4 regions of the Vibrio sp. Vb1574 genome follow, and region 1 is predicted to be linked to each of the others. Evidence: predicted binding sites of a transcription regulator. Region 1 holds the regulator's gene; each other region holds the start of a gene.
What was found. Region 1 encodes PurR, which represses purine synthesis genes. Its sites were predicted from a motif close to TNANGNAAACGTTTNCNTNA; they were not measured.

Region 1 (4,221 bases):
AAGTTAATACCTAAAAAGACGATAGCCGCTAGTAGGATGAGACCTAATATCAGTTTCTTATTCATAATTTTGATTCCAATTTGGGATATATGTAATAAGACAGTAGGAAAACCGAAAAAATTTCACAAAAAAACCGCAGATTAGACTGCGGTTTTACAAGATAGTTTTTAGGCCGACTTTTATTGGAGGCCGTTCATCAACTCATCTCGGCGAGCTTGAGGTACCACACTCCAATGAGTGCCGTTGATAGCACCTTCTAGTGCCCATAGCAACTCAATGTTGACGGTTGCAGAGTGCGTATCTCTTATCGCTTTATAGGCGTTAAGCGCACCTTCCTCTTCAAGCTTCTCTACGGATTCGATGCCGGCTTTTTTTAGCATGCGCTCGGTAGCCAGTCGTAAGTTAGGCAAATCTTTCAAACGGTTAGGCTTTGTACTTGCTTGCTGTTCTTTCTCAAGCTTTGCCTTTTTCAATGATTGATTCGCTACTTCGATTAAGCGTTCGCTTGATTCCCATAAATCGCTGGAAATAGCGTAGTACTTTGTAACGACTGGAAAGCCACGTTTTTTATAAACGTAAGGCTTTAGCCCTTGTTTCTCGAAGTCAGATGAAGTTTTTTGGTCTGCTCTGATATGAAGCTGATTGTTTACCACTAGTGCAAACATTGTTTCATCAGCGAATAGTCCGAAGCCACCAAACATTGAGCGCGACTTGATATTACCAAGTGCCTCAAATAGCTTCATAGAGTCTTTGAGTATCGGTTTATCCATGTTTTGTTATCTCGGTGTAATTAATATTACGCCACCAAAAGTCAGGTCCGAGAGAGTAGCAAACATGCGTAAAAACAATGTCATTACAGAGTAAAGTCATTGCTTACACACTTGCCATCGGTAACCCCGCTACCTTCCATATCGTAATATGGTTCAGGCCGGAGGCTTTGCGTCCCACTCTTTCGAATGGTTTGCCCTGTGCGTGACACAATGAGCATACTTCTTATATTGAATTAACATCACGGTTTAGCGTTAAAAGTGTGATTTCGGTTCAATAAAAATGATAGATTGAATGCTCTATTTTGCATATGGAAAGGTGCAAATTGGCCTTTGAAAAGGAGTTCTTAATATATATTACATTTATATAAAACAGGGAGTTAACGTTAGTCAATTGTTATTAGAGTGGTGTGAAGTATTAGAGAATGCTTAATTTTTCCAAAAAAATAAGCGCCCCTGTAGAGCGCTTATTTAACACGGTTAAATACAGTGAAATTTAGTTCATTTTTTTCACAGTATTTCGAATTACAAGCTCAGGTTGCATCTCGAAAATTCGTTTTTCGTGTTCTTTATCTTTGATACGCTCAAGTAGAATTTCGAATGCATTTTTACCAACACGACGTTTAGGTTGGTGGATAGTCGTTAGCGGTGGAGAGAAGTATTCTGCAAGCTCGATGTTGTCGTAGCCGATCACTGAAATATCTTCAGGAATTTTGATCCCGTTTTGTTGCAAGCGGCTCATTAGGCCTAGAGCCATTGTGTCGTTAAAACAGAATACCGCCGTCGGGCGCTTGTCCATTGCGGTAATTTTATCTGCAACTAATACGGCCGTATCACATTCAAAGTTACCTTCAAGGATCCAGTCTTCATTTACAGCTAGGTTCGCTTCGCTCATTGCGCGACGGAAACCTGCAATGCGCTCTTGGCAAGCAAGCTTTTCAAAATGACCGCTTAGACAAGCGATATCCGTATGACCATTGTCAATCAGATGTTTGGTTGCAATGTAGCCACCTTCTTCTGAGTTATCCATGATCTTGTCTGCTTGTGAGCTCTCTGGGCCCCAATCCATGACCACTTTAGGAATGTCCGCATGACGGTCAAGCATCTCTTTTAGTTCTTCGGTTAAGTCAGAACACATCACTAGGATGCCATCAACGCGCTTTTCAGCCAGCATACGAATGTAATCGCGTTGTTTTTCGTAAATCCCGCCTGTGTTACATAAAATCAGAGTATAGCCTTGGCGGTAACAGTAGCTCTCAACGCCATCAATCACTTCTGAGAAAAATAGGTTAGTTGATTGAGTTACTAACATGCCAATCGTACGAGTTGAGTTGCATTTTAGGCTGCGTGCAACGGCACTTGGCGCGTAATTCAGCTCGTCAACGGCTTTCATTACTTTTTCTTGCGTTGCTTCTGCAACGAAACGCGTTTTATTGATAACGTGCGAAACTGTCGTAGTGGAAACGCCGGCTAAGCGAGCAACGTCTTTTATCGTGGCCATAAATGGTGTCCTGTATCGAGCTACTGAAATATGTCGTATTGGATGTACCTGATGCTCTAATGGTTTCACACCTAGCAATATAAAATTGGCGCTAAGTGTCTCGGCAGCGGTTGATCCAAGTGCGACAAAAGGGTGCGTAGCAGCATCGGTCGATGAATTTTATCTTTTTTCTATCTGATGAGAAATTGCCATCAACCTGTTAAGAAAACACAAAAACCGCTATATTTCAGCGGTTTACATATAAATCATATTTAATCGTTTGCGCTCACATTTTAGCCCTATGTGGACTGACTAGCAATGTTTTCAGCACGAGATTTGTGTATTTGAAGTCACATTTTGACTGCTAAATAACCAAGCGTCTTTGCGCTAAGTTAAGGCAAACGAATATTATACCCAAGTTACTTACAATTGGTCACTTTCGGCATACAGGAAGCCCGATAGGCAGGCTCCCTAAAAATAGGCGGCAATTATTCACCAAGAAGGTAGGCGCTGTCTAGTTTACAAAATGCAACTAATAGTTTCGCGACACTCGAGTAAAATCCAAATTCGTCGAATTGTTTACATTTGTCTGAAAACTGAGGTAACCAAGACATCAATTGTTGCTGGATAAAGTCGTTTTGTTTAACGAAGGCTTCTTCCATGTGTTTTTCTTGTTCAAGCTCGTTTGAGCGGATAATCATGTTCCCGAGAAAGTCGAGCTCAACGGCTAAGTGATCCGCAGGTTCCTTTAGGTTTTCGTCTACTTGAACGCCAAATTCAGCCATCAACTTTTCCATTTCCTCAGCTGGCTTGTCATTCAGTAAACCTGATTCACCAATGTATATGGATGCGTAAGGAAGAGCGCCGTATTTTTCTGTCTTCAAAAACAGTTCACAAAAGTCAGCTGCAAGCTCTAGTTGTGCATCTTCACGATCTTGTAACCGATTCAATGCATCAACTAGGCTATCAACGGCTGGTTTTAGCGACTCATTTTCACCTAAACCTGCGAGAAAACTGCGAATTTCAACACTGTGATAGGCTTCCAATTCTTTCTCTGTTAGTTCTTTTGCGAACAAGCTCGAAAACCACCAGTAAATTTCAGCGCGTTTTTCATTAAAAGCTTTCACTTCTTGCATTTTGGGCTCCTGAATGATGCTTCAAGTCATGCATCACAAAGTCAATTAGGGATATCCCCTAAGTGTAATCAATTAAAATGAATAGCAGTAACTATAATTGTTATGTTTTATGGTCAAAAATGACCGTTTATTAATAGCAATGGGCAAGCTTGTTTTGAATCAATAAAAACGCTAAATCTTGCGTTTTAATGTATCTATGACTAGAAATGTTACTAGTTATGAATAGAATACGTCTTGGATAATAAGAAGACAGAAAAGTGGTGTAAATGAGCTATCACGTATTAGTCGTAGAAGATGATGTTGTAACTCGTAGTAAGCTTGCGGGATATTTCCAAAATGAGGGCTACCAAGTCAGCGAAGCAGAGAGTGGCGCAGAAATGCGTGAAGTTTTGCAAGCGGGCGATGTAGACCTGATCATGCTGGATATTAACCTGCCTGGTGAAGACGGCCTGATGCTTACTCGTGAGTTACGTAGCCAATCGGATATTGGTATCATATTAGTAACAGGACGCACGGATAGCATTGATAAAATCGTAGGCCTAGAAATGGGTGCTGACGATTATGTGACAAAACCTTTTGAACTGAGAGAGCTGTTAGTTCGCGTTAAAAACTTGCTGTGGCGTATTTCAGCGGCGCGCAGTGGCAGCTCGAAAGCGAATGAAACCAGTGAAGAGCACATTGTGCGCTTTGGGGAGTGGACATTCGACATTCAACGTCGCGCACTTAGCCGCAACGGTGAGCCAGTAAAACTAACTAAAGCAGAGTATGAACTTTTGGTGGCATTATCGTCTTATCCTAACCAGGTGTTAAGTCGTGAGCGTATTTTGAACATGATCAG
Region 2 (4,221 bases), on a different contig from region 1:
CTTCTTTGTAATAAATCGCCACGATTTTCATTTTTTTGTGATACAATCCCGCCTCTTTTTTTTCTCACTCAAGAACAAGCATGAAGTTTCCTGGTCAGCGTAAATCTAAACACTACTTCCCAACTCACGCTCGAGATCCATTAGTAAACCAAATCCGACAGGCACCTAAGCTATATCGCCCAACTATTGTTGGTGTCGGTCAAACCATTGTAGATATCGAAGCACGTGTAGATGACGCGTTTTTAGAGAAATACAACCTGAGTAAAGGACATTCGCTCGTTCTTGAAGAAAGCAAAGCAGATGCACTTTACGAAGAACTGGTTGAGCAAGGCCTGATCACACACCAATACCCAGGTGACACGATTGGCAATACTCTTCACAACTACTCGGTTTTAGCCGATAGCAAATCCGTTTTGCTCGGTGTGATGTCTAAGAACATTCAAGTCGGTTCTTTTGCTTACCGCTACCTTTGCCGTACGTCTTCACGCATGAACCTTAACCATTTACAAACGGTAGATGGCCCTATTGGTCGCTGCTACACCCTAATTTCTCAAGACGGTGAGCGTACATTTGCTATCAACGAAGGTCATATGAATCAACTACTTCCGGAAAGCATTCCTGAAGAGATCTTTGAGAAAGCATCAGCCCTGGTTGTTTCTTCTTACCTAATGCGTGGTAAAGAAGAAGATCCAATGCCTAAAGCGGTACAAAGAGCGATCGACTTTGCTAAGAAGCACGATGTCCCTGTTGTACTTACGCTAGGGACAAAGTACGTTATCGAAGGTAACGCACAGTGGTGGCAAGAATACATTCGCGAAAACATTTCTGTTGTCGCTATGAATGAAGAAGAAGGTGCGGCGCTAACAGGTGAAACAGAGCCGCTAGCTGCTGCTGATAAAGCACTTGAGTGGGTTGATCTCGTACTTTGTACAGCAGGACCAAATGGTCTGTACATGGCTGGTTACACCGACGAGAAAGTAAAACGAGAAACCACACACGACATCCTTGAAAGCTCCCTCGAAGCCTTTAACCAGTACGAGTTTAGTCGTGCGATGCGTAAAGAAGACTGTCAAAACCCAATGAAGGTCTACTCTCACATCGGCCCTTACCTTGGTGGACCACTAGAGATTAAGAACACTAACGGTGCAGGTGATGCAGCCCTTTCAGCCTTACTGCATGACATGGCAGCAAACTCTTTTCACCAAAAAGAAGTGCCTAACTCAGAAAAGCACGAAGTACGATGCTTAACCTACTCCTCACTTTCTCAGATTTGTAAATACGCAAACCGAGTAAGCTATGAAGTGTTGACGCAGCACTCTCCTCGCCTATCGCGAGCGCTTCCTGAACGAGAAGATAGCTTAGAAGAGACTTATTGGGATCGTTAAAACGACAACTTTAAAGCTAAAAATATATCAAGGTCACCATTTGGTGGCCTTTTTGTTTTTATCTAGCACTATAACGAGTAGATTTCGTTAGTATGTCGCACAATACGAAGCAGTAAACTCTTTACAAGCCTAACCGAAACAGTACCATCACCAAGCAGACCTTTGCCTCACAATAATACTCGTTATAACTCAGGTAGTTTTTCAACGCTACCCGTGTGCCACTTTGGGGATTCTCCATGCAGTCAGATATCGAAATTTGCCGAAACACACCACTTTTTTCTATTGATGTTATCGCGGAAAAAGTAGGACTATTGCCCGAAGAGTATGACACTCACGGGAAGCACAAAGCCAAAGTCCACCCAAAATGTTTGGAACGACTCAAAGCAAATGATGACGGTAAACTTGTACTCGTCACTGCGATCACGCCGACTCCTCTTGGCGAAGGAAAAACCGTTACGACGATAGGCCTGGCGCAAGGTTTAGCAAAGCTTAATCAATCTGTTATTGCATGTATAAGGCAACCTTCGATGGGACCCGTCTTCGGTATTAAAGGTGGCGCAGCGGGCGGCGGTTATTCTCAAGTAGCTCCAATGGAAGAGTTAAACTTACACCTTACTGGTGACATTCACGCAGTGACAGCGGCGCACAACCTTGCTTCAGCCGCTCTTGACGCTCGCTTGTTCCATGAGCAACGCGAGGGTTATGATGCCTTTGAATCACGCACCGGGTTAAGAGCACTTAAAATCGACACGGCAAGTATTACTTGGAAACGAGTGATGGACCATAATGATCGTGCACTACGTAAAGTCAAAATTGGCCTCAATGATGCAGGAAAAACCATCAATGGTTTCGAGCGTGACGAAGGGTTCGATATTTCAGCCGCTTCCGAGTTAATGGCTATAATTGCACTAGCCAAAGATTTAAAAGATTTACGTCAACGTATCGGGAAAATTGTCGTAGCGTACGATTTGAACGGAACCCCCGTCACTACGGAAGATCTACAAGTTGCAGGAGCAATGGCAGTAACACTAAAAGAGGCGATTGCACCAACACTGATGCAAACTCTAGAAGGTGTTCCTACGTTGATCCATGCAGGTCCATTTGCAAACATCGCCCATGGAAATTCATCCATTATCGCGGACGATATTGCGCTAAAACTGTCAGGTTACACGGTAACTGAAGCCGGTTTTGGTTCGGATATGGGATTTGAGAAAGCGTGTAACATTAAAGCTGCTGCCGCCAACAAAGCTCCTGACTGTGTAGTGATCGTAGCAACATTACGCGGCCTCAAAGCGAATTCTGGACACTACGATTTACGGCCAGGTATGGCTATTCCAGATTCCATTTTTAATCCGGACCAAGCAGCATTGGAGGCTGGGTTTGAAAATTTAAAATGGCACATAAATAACGTTCATAAATACGGTTTACCTGCTGTCGTTGCCATTAACCAGTTTCCACAAGATTGTGTGAAAGAGCTTAAAGCTCTTGAAGAGCTGATTCACCAATTCAATCCCGAAGTTAAAGTAGCCATCAGCACCGCTTTTTCGCAAGGCGGACAAGGCGCAACGGAACTAGCTCAACATGTTATTGATGCGTGTACCACGCCTGTAGAGTTTTGTCCGTTATACAACAAAGAGCAATCATTACTCGAAAAGCTCATGACAGTATGTGAAGCGGGCTATGGAGCAACCAATATAGAAATGACTCCTATCGCGACTGAACAGCTCAAACATTTTGAGCAATTAGGCTTTAACAACTTAGCGGTTTGCATCGCGAAGACACCACTATCGATAACCACAGACTCCGCAGTCAAAGGCGCACCAACTGGTTTTACCGTCCCAATCCGCGAGCTGCGCTTGTGTGCGGGCGCAGGATTCATTTATGCATTATCTGGATCCGTGATGACGATGCCAGGCTTACCTGATAAACCCGCATTTATGAATTTAGATCTTGATGATGAAGGAAATATCGTCGGTCTCTCTTAGTGCAGTGATAACGTATCACTATCAGTGATAGTGAACATATTCATTGAGTGAGTGGTCTACTTACCTATCCACTCACTCTCAACAACTGTGAAAAGAGTTGTCTCAGGCCTTCTACTCTTGAATTGTTGATACAAAGCTCTCTTGCCTTACATCAACGCGCCTGTTTTAGACCTTTAGAGTTAAGACGCTAACCCTAAGCCTTGTTTAGCCATAGTTATTAAGCTAGAAAACCCTATTTATCTTCTTGTTTTGTAGCCACTTTACATTGTAAATCCATACTTGTTGACCTCTCCTTTCTACAATTTTGCGCCAATTTGATGCACGGGCTATTTAGCGCTTCACTAATATGGTGCAGTTGTCTTACAGTGAAATTTTAACCTCCTTGATTTTTAAGGAGATATTCTATGGCTCGATTCTTGTAGTAGACTTTTCACTAATAAGCACATTAGCACATGCTTTTCAAAACCTCTGCGTTGCATACCACCTCCTTCAGGTTAGCACCGTTTTGATGCATGTCAGAAAAGGGAAAGGGAATACTATGGAAGACGCACTCGCCGTAATTTTAGCAGGAGGGATGGGGTCTAGACTCAGCCCACTCACCGATGACAGAACCAAGCCAGCCGTACCTTTTGGCGGAAAATATAGAATTATAGATTTCACACTAACCAATTGTTTACATTCGGGTTTACGCAAGATCCTTGTTTTAACCCAATATAAATCTCATTCACTTCAAAAACACTTACGAGACGGCTGGTCGATATTCAATCCAGAGCTAGGCGATTACATTACTGCTGTTCCACCACAAATGCGCAAAGGTGGTGCATGGTATGAAGGAACCGCCGATGCGATTT
Region 3 (4,221 bases), on a different contig from region 1:
TAGTATTCGCCGGATTTGTCTGCGTATCTTGAAAATAGGGAATTATTATGAAAAACGCGTTACAAGGCGCTCAAATGCTCTTTGTCGCTTTTGGTGCTTTGGTGCTTGTGCCGCTCCTAACTGGCCTTGATCCAAACGTAGCCCTCTTTGGTGCCGGTGTCGGTACTCTCCTCTTCCAATTAATGACTAAACGTTCTGTTCCCATCTTCCTTGCCTCTTCTTTTGCGTTTATTGCTCCTATTATGTTCGGTATCCAAACTTGGGGTATCGGTGCAACGATGGGCGGCTTGATGGCAGCGGGCTTAGTTTATGTGGCTCTAGGGGCGATGATCAAAGTGCGTGGTGTTGGATTTATCCATAAAATTCTCCCGCCCGTTGTCGTTGGCCCTGTGATCATGGTTATCGGCCTTGGCCTTGCCCCAACGGCAGTGAACATGGCGGTAGGTAAAACTGGTGATGGAGCTGCACAGCTAGTTAATGGTGATGCTGCGATCATTATCTCGGCGGTCTCACTGCTCACAACCATTGTACTCAGCGTTTTTGCAAAAGGCTTTTTGAAGCTCGTTCCTATTGTTGGTGGTATTCTTGCTGGTTACTCTGTTTCTCTATTCTACGGTGTGGTTGATTTCACTCCCGTAGAACAAGCGGCTTGGCTAGCCATGCCAAACTTCACCGCGCCAGAGTTCAATATCAACGCAATTTTGTTCATGATTCCTGTCGCTATCGCACCTGCGGTTGAGCACGTAGGTGACATGCTTGCTATCTCAAACGTTACAGGTAAAAACTACCTGAAAAAACCAGGCCTTCATCGCACAATCGCAGGTGACGGGGTGGCAACTATCGCAGCTTCGATGGTGGGTGCTCCACCAAACACCACTTACAGTGAAGTAACAGGAGCGGTAATGCTAACCAAAGCATTTAACCCTGTGATCATGACTTGGGCAGCAATCACCGCAATCGTACTTGCATTGGTAGGTAAGCTAGGTGCGGTTCTTCAAACGATTCCAGTTCCTGTTATGGGTGGCATCATGATTCTGCTGTTCGGCTCCATCGCAACGGTAGGCCTCAACACACTGATCAAGAATAACGTTGATTTACATAAGTCTCGTAACCTAGTGATTGTTGCCGTAACACTTGTGTTTGGCATTGGTGGTATGGCTTTCGGTATTGGTGAGTTCAGTCTACAGGGTGTGAGCCTATGCGGTATCGTGGCAATTATTCTTAACCTTGTGCTACCAAACGATTTAGGTGAAAACCACGTTGTGGATAACGCACAAATGGAAGAAGAAAGCGCGAAATAGTTCGTTTGCGCCGCTTTATTAGGTGGCGTGCCTTACTCTTCTCCTCTTGTAGATACAAAAAAGGCTTGGTTTTCACCAAGCCTTTTTCTGTTCAGTCATAGTAATACATCAAAGAATTACTTAGTACCGAAGATCTTATCACCTGCATCGCCTAGACCCGGAACGATGTAGCCTTTGTCATTAAGCTTCTCATCGATTGCCGCAGTGTATAGCTCAACATCTGGGTGTGCTTTTTCTAGCGCTTCAATACCTTCTGGTGCAGCAACAAGTACCAGCACTTTGATTTGGTTACAACCTTTCTCTTTTAGGAGATCGATAGTAGCAATCATAGAACCACCTGTTGCAAGCATTGGGTCAACAACAAGCGCAATACGCTCCTCGATGTTTGAAGCAAGCTTGTTGAAGTAAGGAACTGGCTCAAGCGTTTCTTCATCACGGTAAATACCCACAACACTGATACGTGCGCTTGGCATGTGCTCAAGAACTCCATCCATCATGCCTAGACCTGCACGTAGGATTGGCACTACGGTTACTTTTTTACCTTTAATCTGGTCTACTTCTACCGGACCGTTCCAACCATCAATGGTCACTTTTTCTGTTTCAAAGTCTGACGTTGCTTCGTAAGTAAGTAGGCTACCGACCTCAGTCGCTAACTCACGAAAACGTTTTGTGCTGATGTCACCTTCTCTCATTAGACCAATTTTATGTTTTACTAGAGGGTGCTTTACTTCAACAACTTTCATGTCCATCTCCGGCTATAGTTGGCAATATTTAAACAAACCTTCAGATTATACATGATTTTCACAGGGATATCAGGATAAATCACTAAAGAAAAAAACAGACGCAAACGTTTGCTATCTATGTTTAAGCACTGTTAGAATAGCGCCGTTTTCATATCCAACTTAATACCGAGGACTTCCCTGTGAGTGGTAACAACTCTTCTCTTAGCTATAAAGACGCTGGTGTAGATATTGATGCAGGCAACGCGCTTGTGGATCGTATTAAGGGTGCGGTAAAACGTACTCGTCGCCCTGAAGTTATGGGTGGTATCGGTGGTTTTGGCGCGCTATGCGAATTGCCAACTAAATACAAACAACCTGTACTGGTTTCTGGTACTGATGGCGTTGGCACAAAACTTCGCCTAGCACTGGATATGAACAAGCACGACACGATCGGCATCGACCTAGTGGCAATGTGTGTAAATGATCTTATCGTGCAAGGCGCAGAGCCACTGTTTTTCCTAGATTACTATGCAACAGGCAAACTAGACGTTGATACCGCAGCGGATGTTGTTTCAGGTATCGCTGAAGGGTGTGTTCAAGCAGGTTGTGCCCTAATTGGTGGCGAAACTGCGGAGATGCCGGGCATGTATGAAGGCGAAGACTACGACGTAGCTGGTTTCTGTGTTGGCGTAGTAGAAAAAGAAGACGTGATTGACGGCACGAAAGTCGCTGCTGGTGATGCACTTATCGCTGTTGGCTCAAGCGGCCCACACTCAAACGGTTACTCCCTTATCCGTAAGATCCTAGAAGTATCTGGTGCAGATAAGAGCGAAGAGCTAGCAGGCCGCACTATTGGTGAGCACCTACTAGAACCAACAAAAATTTACATCAAGTCAGCACTTAAGATGATTGAGAAACACGACATCCATGCGATTTCTCATATCACTGGTGGTGGTTTCTGGGAAAACATCCCACGCGTACTGCCTGAAGGCACGAAAGCAGTTATCGATGGTAACAGTTGGGAATGGCCAGTTATCTTCAAGTGGCTACAAGAGAAAGGCAACGTCGACACACACGAAATGTACCGCACATTCAACTGTGGTGTAGGTCTAATCGTCGCACTACCGAAAGACCAGGCAGACGCAGCAGTTGCTCTTCTTAAAGAAGAAGGCGAAAACGCGTGGGTGATTGGTCAAATCGCACAAGCAGACGCGAACGAAGAGCAAGTTGAAATCCAATAATTTGCAAATCGAGCTCAAAAGATAAGAAGAATGAGGACACTAGATGACTAGGTCCTCATTTTGCTATCTAGAACACTAAAAACCATTCTATTAGTAGGTAGTTTAGAAGCTACATAACTCCAACCTACAATACCAAGGCGCTCTCGACATCATGAAAAACCATACCCTAAAAAACATTGTGGTCCTCATCTCGGGTAACGGAAGTAACCTGCAAGCTATCTTGGAAGCTTGCGAAGACAGCATGCCAAACGCACGAGTGGCAGCCGTGTTCTCTAACAAAGCAGATGCTTTTGGTTTAGAACGTGCAAAAAAGTTTGATGTGGACGGTCACTTTGTCGACCCTAAAGCATTCAGCTCGCGTGAAAGCTTTGATGCAGAGCTAATGAGTCAAATAGATGAATACCAACCAGACGTGATTATTCTTGCTGGTTACATGCGCATTCTGAGCAGCGCATTTGTTTCTCATTACATGGGTAAGATGATCAATATCCACCCTTCTCTTCTACCAAAATATCCTGGGCTACACACACACCAGAGAGCAATTGATGCTGGCGATAAAGAACATGGTACGAGTGTGCACTTTGTAACGGAAGAGCTTGATGGTGGCCCTGTCATACTGCAAGCAAAAGTTCCTGTGTTCGAAGACGATGATGCTAGTGTACTTGCGGCACGTGTTCAGGCGCAGGAGCACCGAATCTACCCTATGGTGGCTAAGTGGCTGGTAGACGAGCGGTTGATCATGAAGGATGGTAAAGCCTATTTAGATGGCGCAGAGCTTGGCGTACATGGGTACGCCTCAGATGAGTAGCCCTGAATAATAAACTCCAAGCACAAAAGAGCAGCCTGAGGGCTGCTCTTGGTTGTTTTAATACTTATAAACTTGATTCAAGAAAACCATGGTGAGACTAGAAACCTAAAACCCAGCATTCTAAAAAATCCCATAACCACTTGAGTAAC
Region 4 (4,221 bases), on a different contig from region 1:
CAAACAATCATTGCTGGAATGTTGGATTTCACTGCATTAAAGCTGGTAAATACAGCGGTCATCATGTCTACGCGACGCTCCATCATGAGCGGAATAGAAAAGGCTGAAATGCTAAACACCACACAAGCCAAAACAAAGCCAACTAAAGAGCCGATGACAAGGAAGGGTAGGAACTCACTTAAAGGTGCCCCTTGAACAGAAGGGTAGAGCGCATGAAGTAGAGCGGCAATGCGCATCCAAAATATCATACACACTGCGAGTAACACGGCGAACGCCCATTGAGATGTTGAGTTACGACCGATCGCTTTCATTGAATGGAGCAAGCTTGCTTTGTGTCCGCGCTCTCTCTCCCAACTGGCATCATACAAGCCCAGCGCGAGAAACGGACCGATTAACATGTAAACAATCAAACTGGGCATGACGACCAAGTGTGTGCCTTGCCACTGTACGAGCAAAACAATGCCTATCGCAGCCGCCATAAAACAGATGCCATAGAAAGCACTAATAAGTGGCATTCGCACGAAATCATGCAGACCTAATGCTAGCCAATGAAAAGGTGCAGAAAGATTGACCGTATTGCACGGTATGGTTCTGGCGTATTCGTTGTCTGGCACTTCCTTTCGCTTGTTGTGGAAGTCCGATGGATTAACAGTTCGAGGCATAACTCCTCCTTGATTTATTCCCACATTATCCGCTTATACCAACTGACAGCGGTTTTTGTTCAGTCAAACTTGAAGCGACTTTTTCAAGTTTACATCTGAGCATTGGCTTAGTTTGGTATCGGCCATAAAGATGCCTGACTCATGTCTTTACTTAAGTGTTGCTTCCACAGTCGCCAGCATCCGACGTCTCTATTTAAATTGGAGTTAACAATATTTTAACTATTGGCGGAGATGGGATAATTTACAAATAATTGCTTAAAATTTATTCGGTATAAAAATGAGGGAGAAACAGGACTGCTTTGTGGGGCAGGGCGGTATGAGTCGAAATGACTAGATAAAAGTTGCTGAAAATAAAAAGCCCCCACCATAGGCGAGGGCTTGATTGATTCTTGCTTGGCTTGATTATTTGATGCCAGCGAAATCGCGTAGAAGTGCAGCTTTGTCTGTTGCTTCCCACGGGAATTCTTCACGACCGAAGTGACCGTAAGCCGCTGTCTTCTTGTAGATAGGTTGAAGAAGGTTAAGCATTTCTTGTAGACCGTATGGACGTAGGTCGAAGAATTGACGAACCGCTTCAATGATGATGTCGTGAGATACTTTCTCAGTACCGAACGTTTCCACCATGATAGACGTTGGATCAGCAACACCGATTGCGTAAGAAAGTTGGATCTCACAACGGTCAGCCATGCCTGCCGCTACGATGTTTTTCGCTACGTAGCGTGCTGCGTATGCTGCACTACGGTCAACTTTTGATGGATCTTTACCAGAAAACGCACCGCCACCGTGACGAGCTGCGCCGCCGTAGGTATCTACGATGATCTTACGACCAGTTAGACCACAGTCACCCATAGGACCACCGATTACGAAGCGACCGGTTGGATTAATGAAGAAGTTTGTTTCTTTGTTGATCCACTCAGAAGGTAGCACTGGCTTAATGATCTCTTCCATTACCGCTTCACGCAGGTCTGAAGTTGAGATTGAATCACAGTGTTGAGTTGAAAGAACAACCGCGTCGATACCAACGATGTTACCTTGATCGTATTGGAATGTTACCTGAGATTTTGCATCAGGACGCAACCAAGGTAGTGTGCCGTTTTTACGAACTTCTGCTTGCTTTTGAACAAGACGGTGAGAGTAAGTAATTGGCGCTGGCATTAGTACTTCAGTTTCGTTACAAGCGTAACCAAACATGATGCCTTGGTCGCCTGCACCTTGTTCTTTAGGGTCAGCTTTATCAACACCTTGGTTGATATCTGGCGACTGTTTACCGATTGTGTTTAGTACCGCACAAGAATCTGCGTCAAAGCCCATATCTGAATGTACGTAGCCGATTTCACGAACGGTTTCACGAGTTAACTCTTCGATGTCTACCCATGCTGAAGTCGTGATTTCACCACCCACCATTACCATACCGGTTTTAACGTAAGTCTCACATGCAACACGAGCCTTTGGATCTTGCTCTAGAATCGCGTCAAGAACCGCATCAGAAATCTGGTCTGCAATTTTATCTGGATGACCTTCTGATACTGACTCAGAAGTAAACAGGTGCTTAGCCATGTTAGCTCCACTATATCTGGTTTAAAACTGGGGAATGATAAACTCTCCAGCGCAAATTAATACTAATTTTTGTAGGTGTATCTACATCTAGACGTCTATTCTAAATTTGATTGCTCGAATTACAAGCTCTTTTTTGGTTTTTGTTATAACCAAACGTTTGCCTGATTTATTGATAATTTTAAGAACTTCGAACGATTTGGCGCGAAAGGTGCAATATTTGTGAGGTTTTGGACTGGAAAACGTTTGCACACCCAACAGGGCTTTGAGAGAATTATGACCTACTTTTCGTTTCGCTTAATGTACTCAGGAGCAGACATGTCGTCTCGTAAACATCTTGCCAATGCAATTCGTGCTCTAAGCATGGATGGTGTTCAACAAGCTAACTCAGGCCACCCAGGCGCACCAATGGGTATGGCTGATATCGCTGAAGTTCTTTGGCGCTCTCACCTAAACCATAACCCTTCAAACCCAGAGTGGGCCGACCGCGATCGCTTTGTGCTGTCAAACGGTCATGGGTCAATGCTTATTTACTCTCTACTGCACTTAAGCGGTTACGAGCTATCTATTGACGATCTGAAAAACTTCCGTCAATTGCACTCAAAAACCCCAGGTCACCCAGAGTACGGCTACGCGCCTGGTATCGAGACAACAACGGGTCCTCTAGGTCAAGGCATAACTAACGCTGTTGGTATGGCGATCGCAGAGAAAGCACTAGCGGCACAGTTCAACAAAGAAGGTCACGATATCGTTGACCACTTTACGTATGTGTTCATGGGTGACGGCTGTCTAATGGAAGGCATCTCGCATGAAGCATGCTCTCTTGCTGGGACGTTAGGTCTAGGCAAACTGATCGCGTTCTGGGATGACAACGGCATTTCTATCGACGGTCACGTTGAAGGCTGGTTCTCTGACGATACACCTAAGCGTTTTGAAGCGTACGGCTGGCATGTAATCCCAGCAGTCGATGGTCACGACTCAGACGCGATCAACGCAGCAATTGAAGCAGCAAAAGCGGACCCACGTCCTACGCTTATCTGTACCAAAACAATTATCGGTTTCGGTTCTCCTAACAAGTCTGGTTCGCACGACTGTCACGGTGCACCACTAGGTCACGATGAAATCCAAGCGGCTCGCGAATACCTAGGTTGGGAGTACGGCCCATTTGAGATCCCGGCAGATGTTTACGCTGAGTGGGATGCAAAAGAAGCGGGCGCCGCGAAAGAAGCAGCTTGGAATGAAAAATTCGAAGCATACGCTGCAGCTTACCCTGCTGAAGCGGCAGAGCTTAAACGTCGTCTAAACGGCGAACTTCCTGCACAGTGGGAAGAAAAAGCGAACCAAATCATTGCCGATCTTCAAGCAAACCCAGCGAACATTGCATCACGTAAAGCATCGCAAAATGCACTAGAAGCGTTTGGTCAAATGCTTCCTGAGTTTATGGGTGGTTCTGCTGACCTAGCGCCTTCTAACCTGACCATGTGGTCTGGTTCTAAGTCTCTAGAAACGGAGGACTTCTCTGGCAACTACATCCACTATGGTGTACGTGAATTCGGTATGACTGCTATCATCAACGGTATCGCATTGCACGGTGGTTTCGTTCCTTACGGCGCAACATTCCTAATGTTCATGGAATACGCTCGTAACGCAATGCGTATGGCTGCGCTGATGAAAATTCAGAACATCCAAGTTTACACGCATGATTCGATCGGTCTTGGCGAAGATGGCCCAACTCACCAACCTGTTGAGCAAATGGCGTCTCTACGTGTAACTCCAAACATGAGCACATGGCGCCCATGTGACCAAGTTGAGTCTGCAGTTGCATGGAAACTAGCGATTGAACGTAAAGATGCACCAACTGCACTTATCTTCTCTCGTCAAAACCTAGCGCAACAAGAGCGTACTGCTGAACAAGTCGCAGACATCGCGAAAGGTGCTTACATCCTGAAAGATAGCGAAGGTAAGCCTGAGCTAATCCTTATCGCAACAGGTTCTGAGGTTGAGC

Region 2: a site for PurR is predicted at 1,536-1,555, ahead of R7O12_RS17710 (formate--tetrahydrofolate ligase). Genes of this name have one in related genera too.
Region 3: a site for PurR is predicted at 2,141-2,160, ahead of purM (phosphoribosylformylglycinamidine cyclo-ligase). Genes of this name have one in related genera too.
Region 4: a site for PurR is predicted at 2,365-2,384, ahead of metK (methionine adenosyltransferase). Genes of this name have one in related genera too.

Annotation. Positions count from the first base shown of each region.
Region 1 covers NZ_JAWOTC010000059.1:3,400-7,620, forward strand. Annotated here, with positions in the region: gene R7O12_RS22415 (TVP38/TMEM64 family protein) at 1-65, opposite strand, end outside; gene R7O12_RS22420 (TfoX/Sxy family DNA transformation protein) at 180-770, opposite strand; cyclic di-GMP riboswitch class I at 887-976, opposite strand; gene purR (HTH-type transcriptional repressor PurR) at 1,264-2,268, opposite strand; gene torD (molecular chaperone TorD) at 2,736-3,383, opposite strand; gene torR (two-component system response regulator TorR) at 3,650-4,221, shown strand, end outside.
Region 2 covers NZ_JAWOTC010000034.1:1,336-5,556, reverse strand. Annotated here, with positions in the region: gene R7O12_RS17715 (inosine/guanosine kinase) at 81-1,385, shown strand; gene R7O12_RS17710 (formate--tetrahydrofolate ligase) at 1,622-3,370, shown strand; gene glgC (glucose-1-phosphate adenylyltransferase) at 3,909-4,221, shown strand, end outside.
Region 3 covers NZ_JAWOTC010000001.1:1,689-5,909, forward strand. Annotated here, with positions in the region: gene R7O12_RS00010 (uracil-xanthine permease family protein) at 48-1,301, shown strand; gene upp (uracil phosphoribosyltransferase) at 1,418-2,044, opposite strand; gene purM (phosphoribosylformylglycinamidine cyclo-ligase) at 2,224-3,264, shown strand; gene purN (phosphoribosylglycinamide formyltransferase) at 3,416-4,072, shown strand.
Region 4 covers NZ_JAWOTC010000001.1:368,513-372,733, reverse strand. Annotated here, with positions in the region: gene R7O12_RS01635 (DUF2189 domain-containing protein) at 1-662, opposite strand, end outside; gene metK (methionine adenosyltransferase) at 1,065-2,219, opposite strand; gene tkt (transketolase) at 2,535-4,221, shown strand, end outside.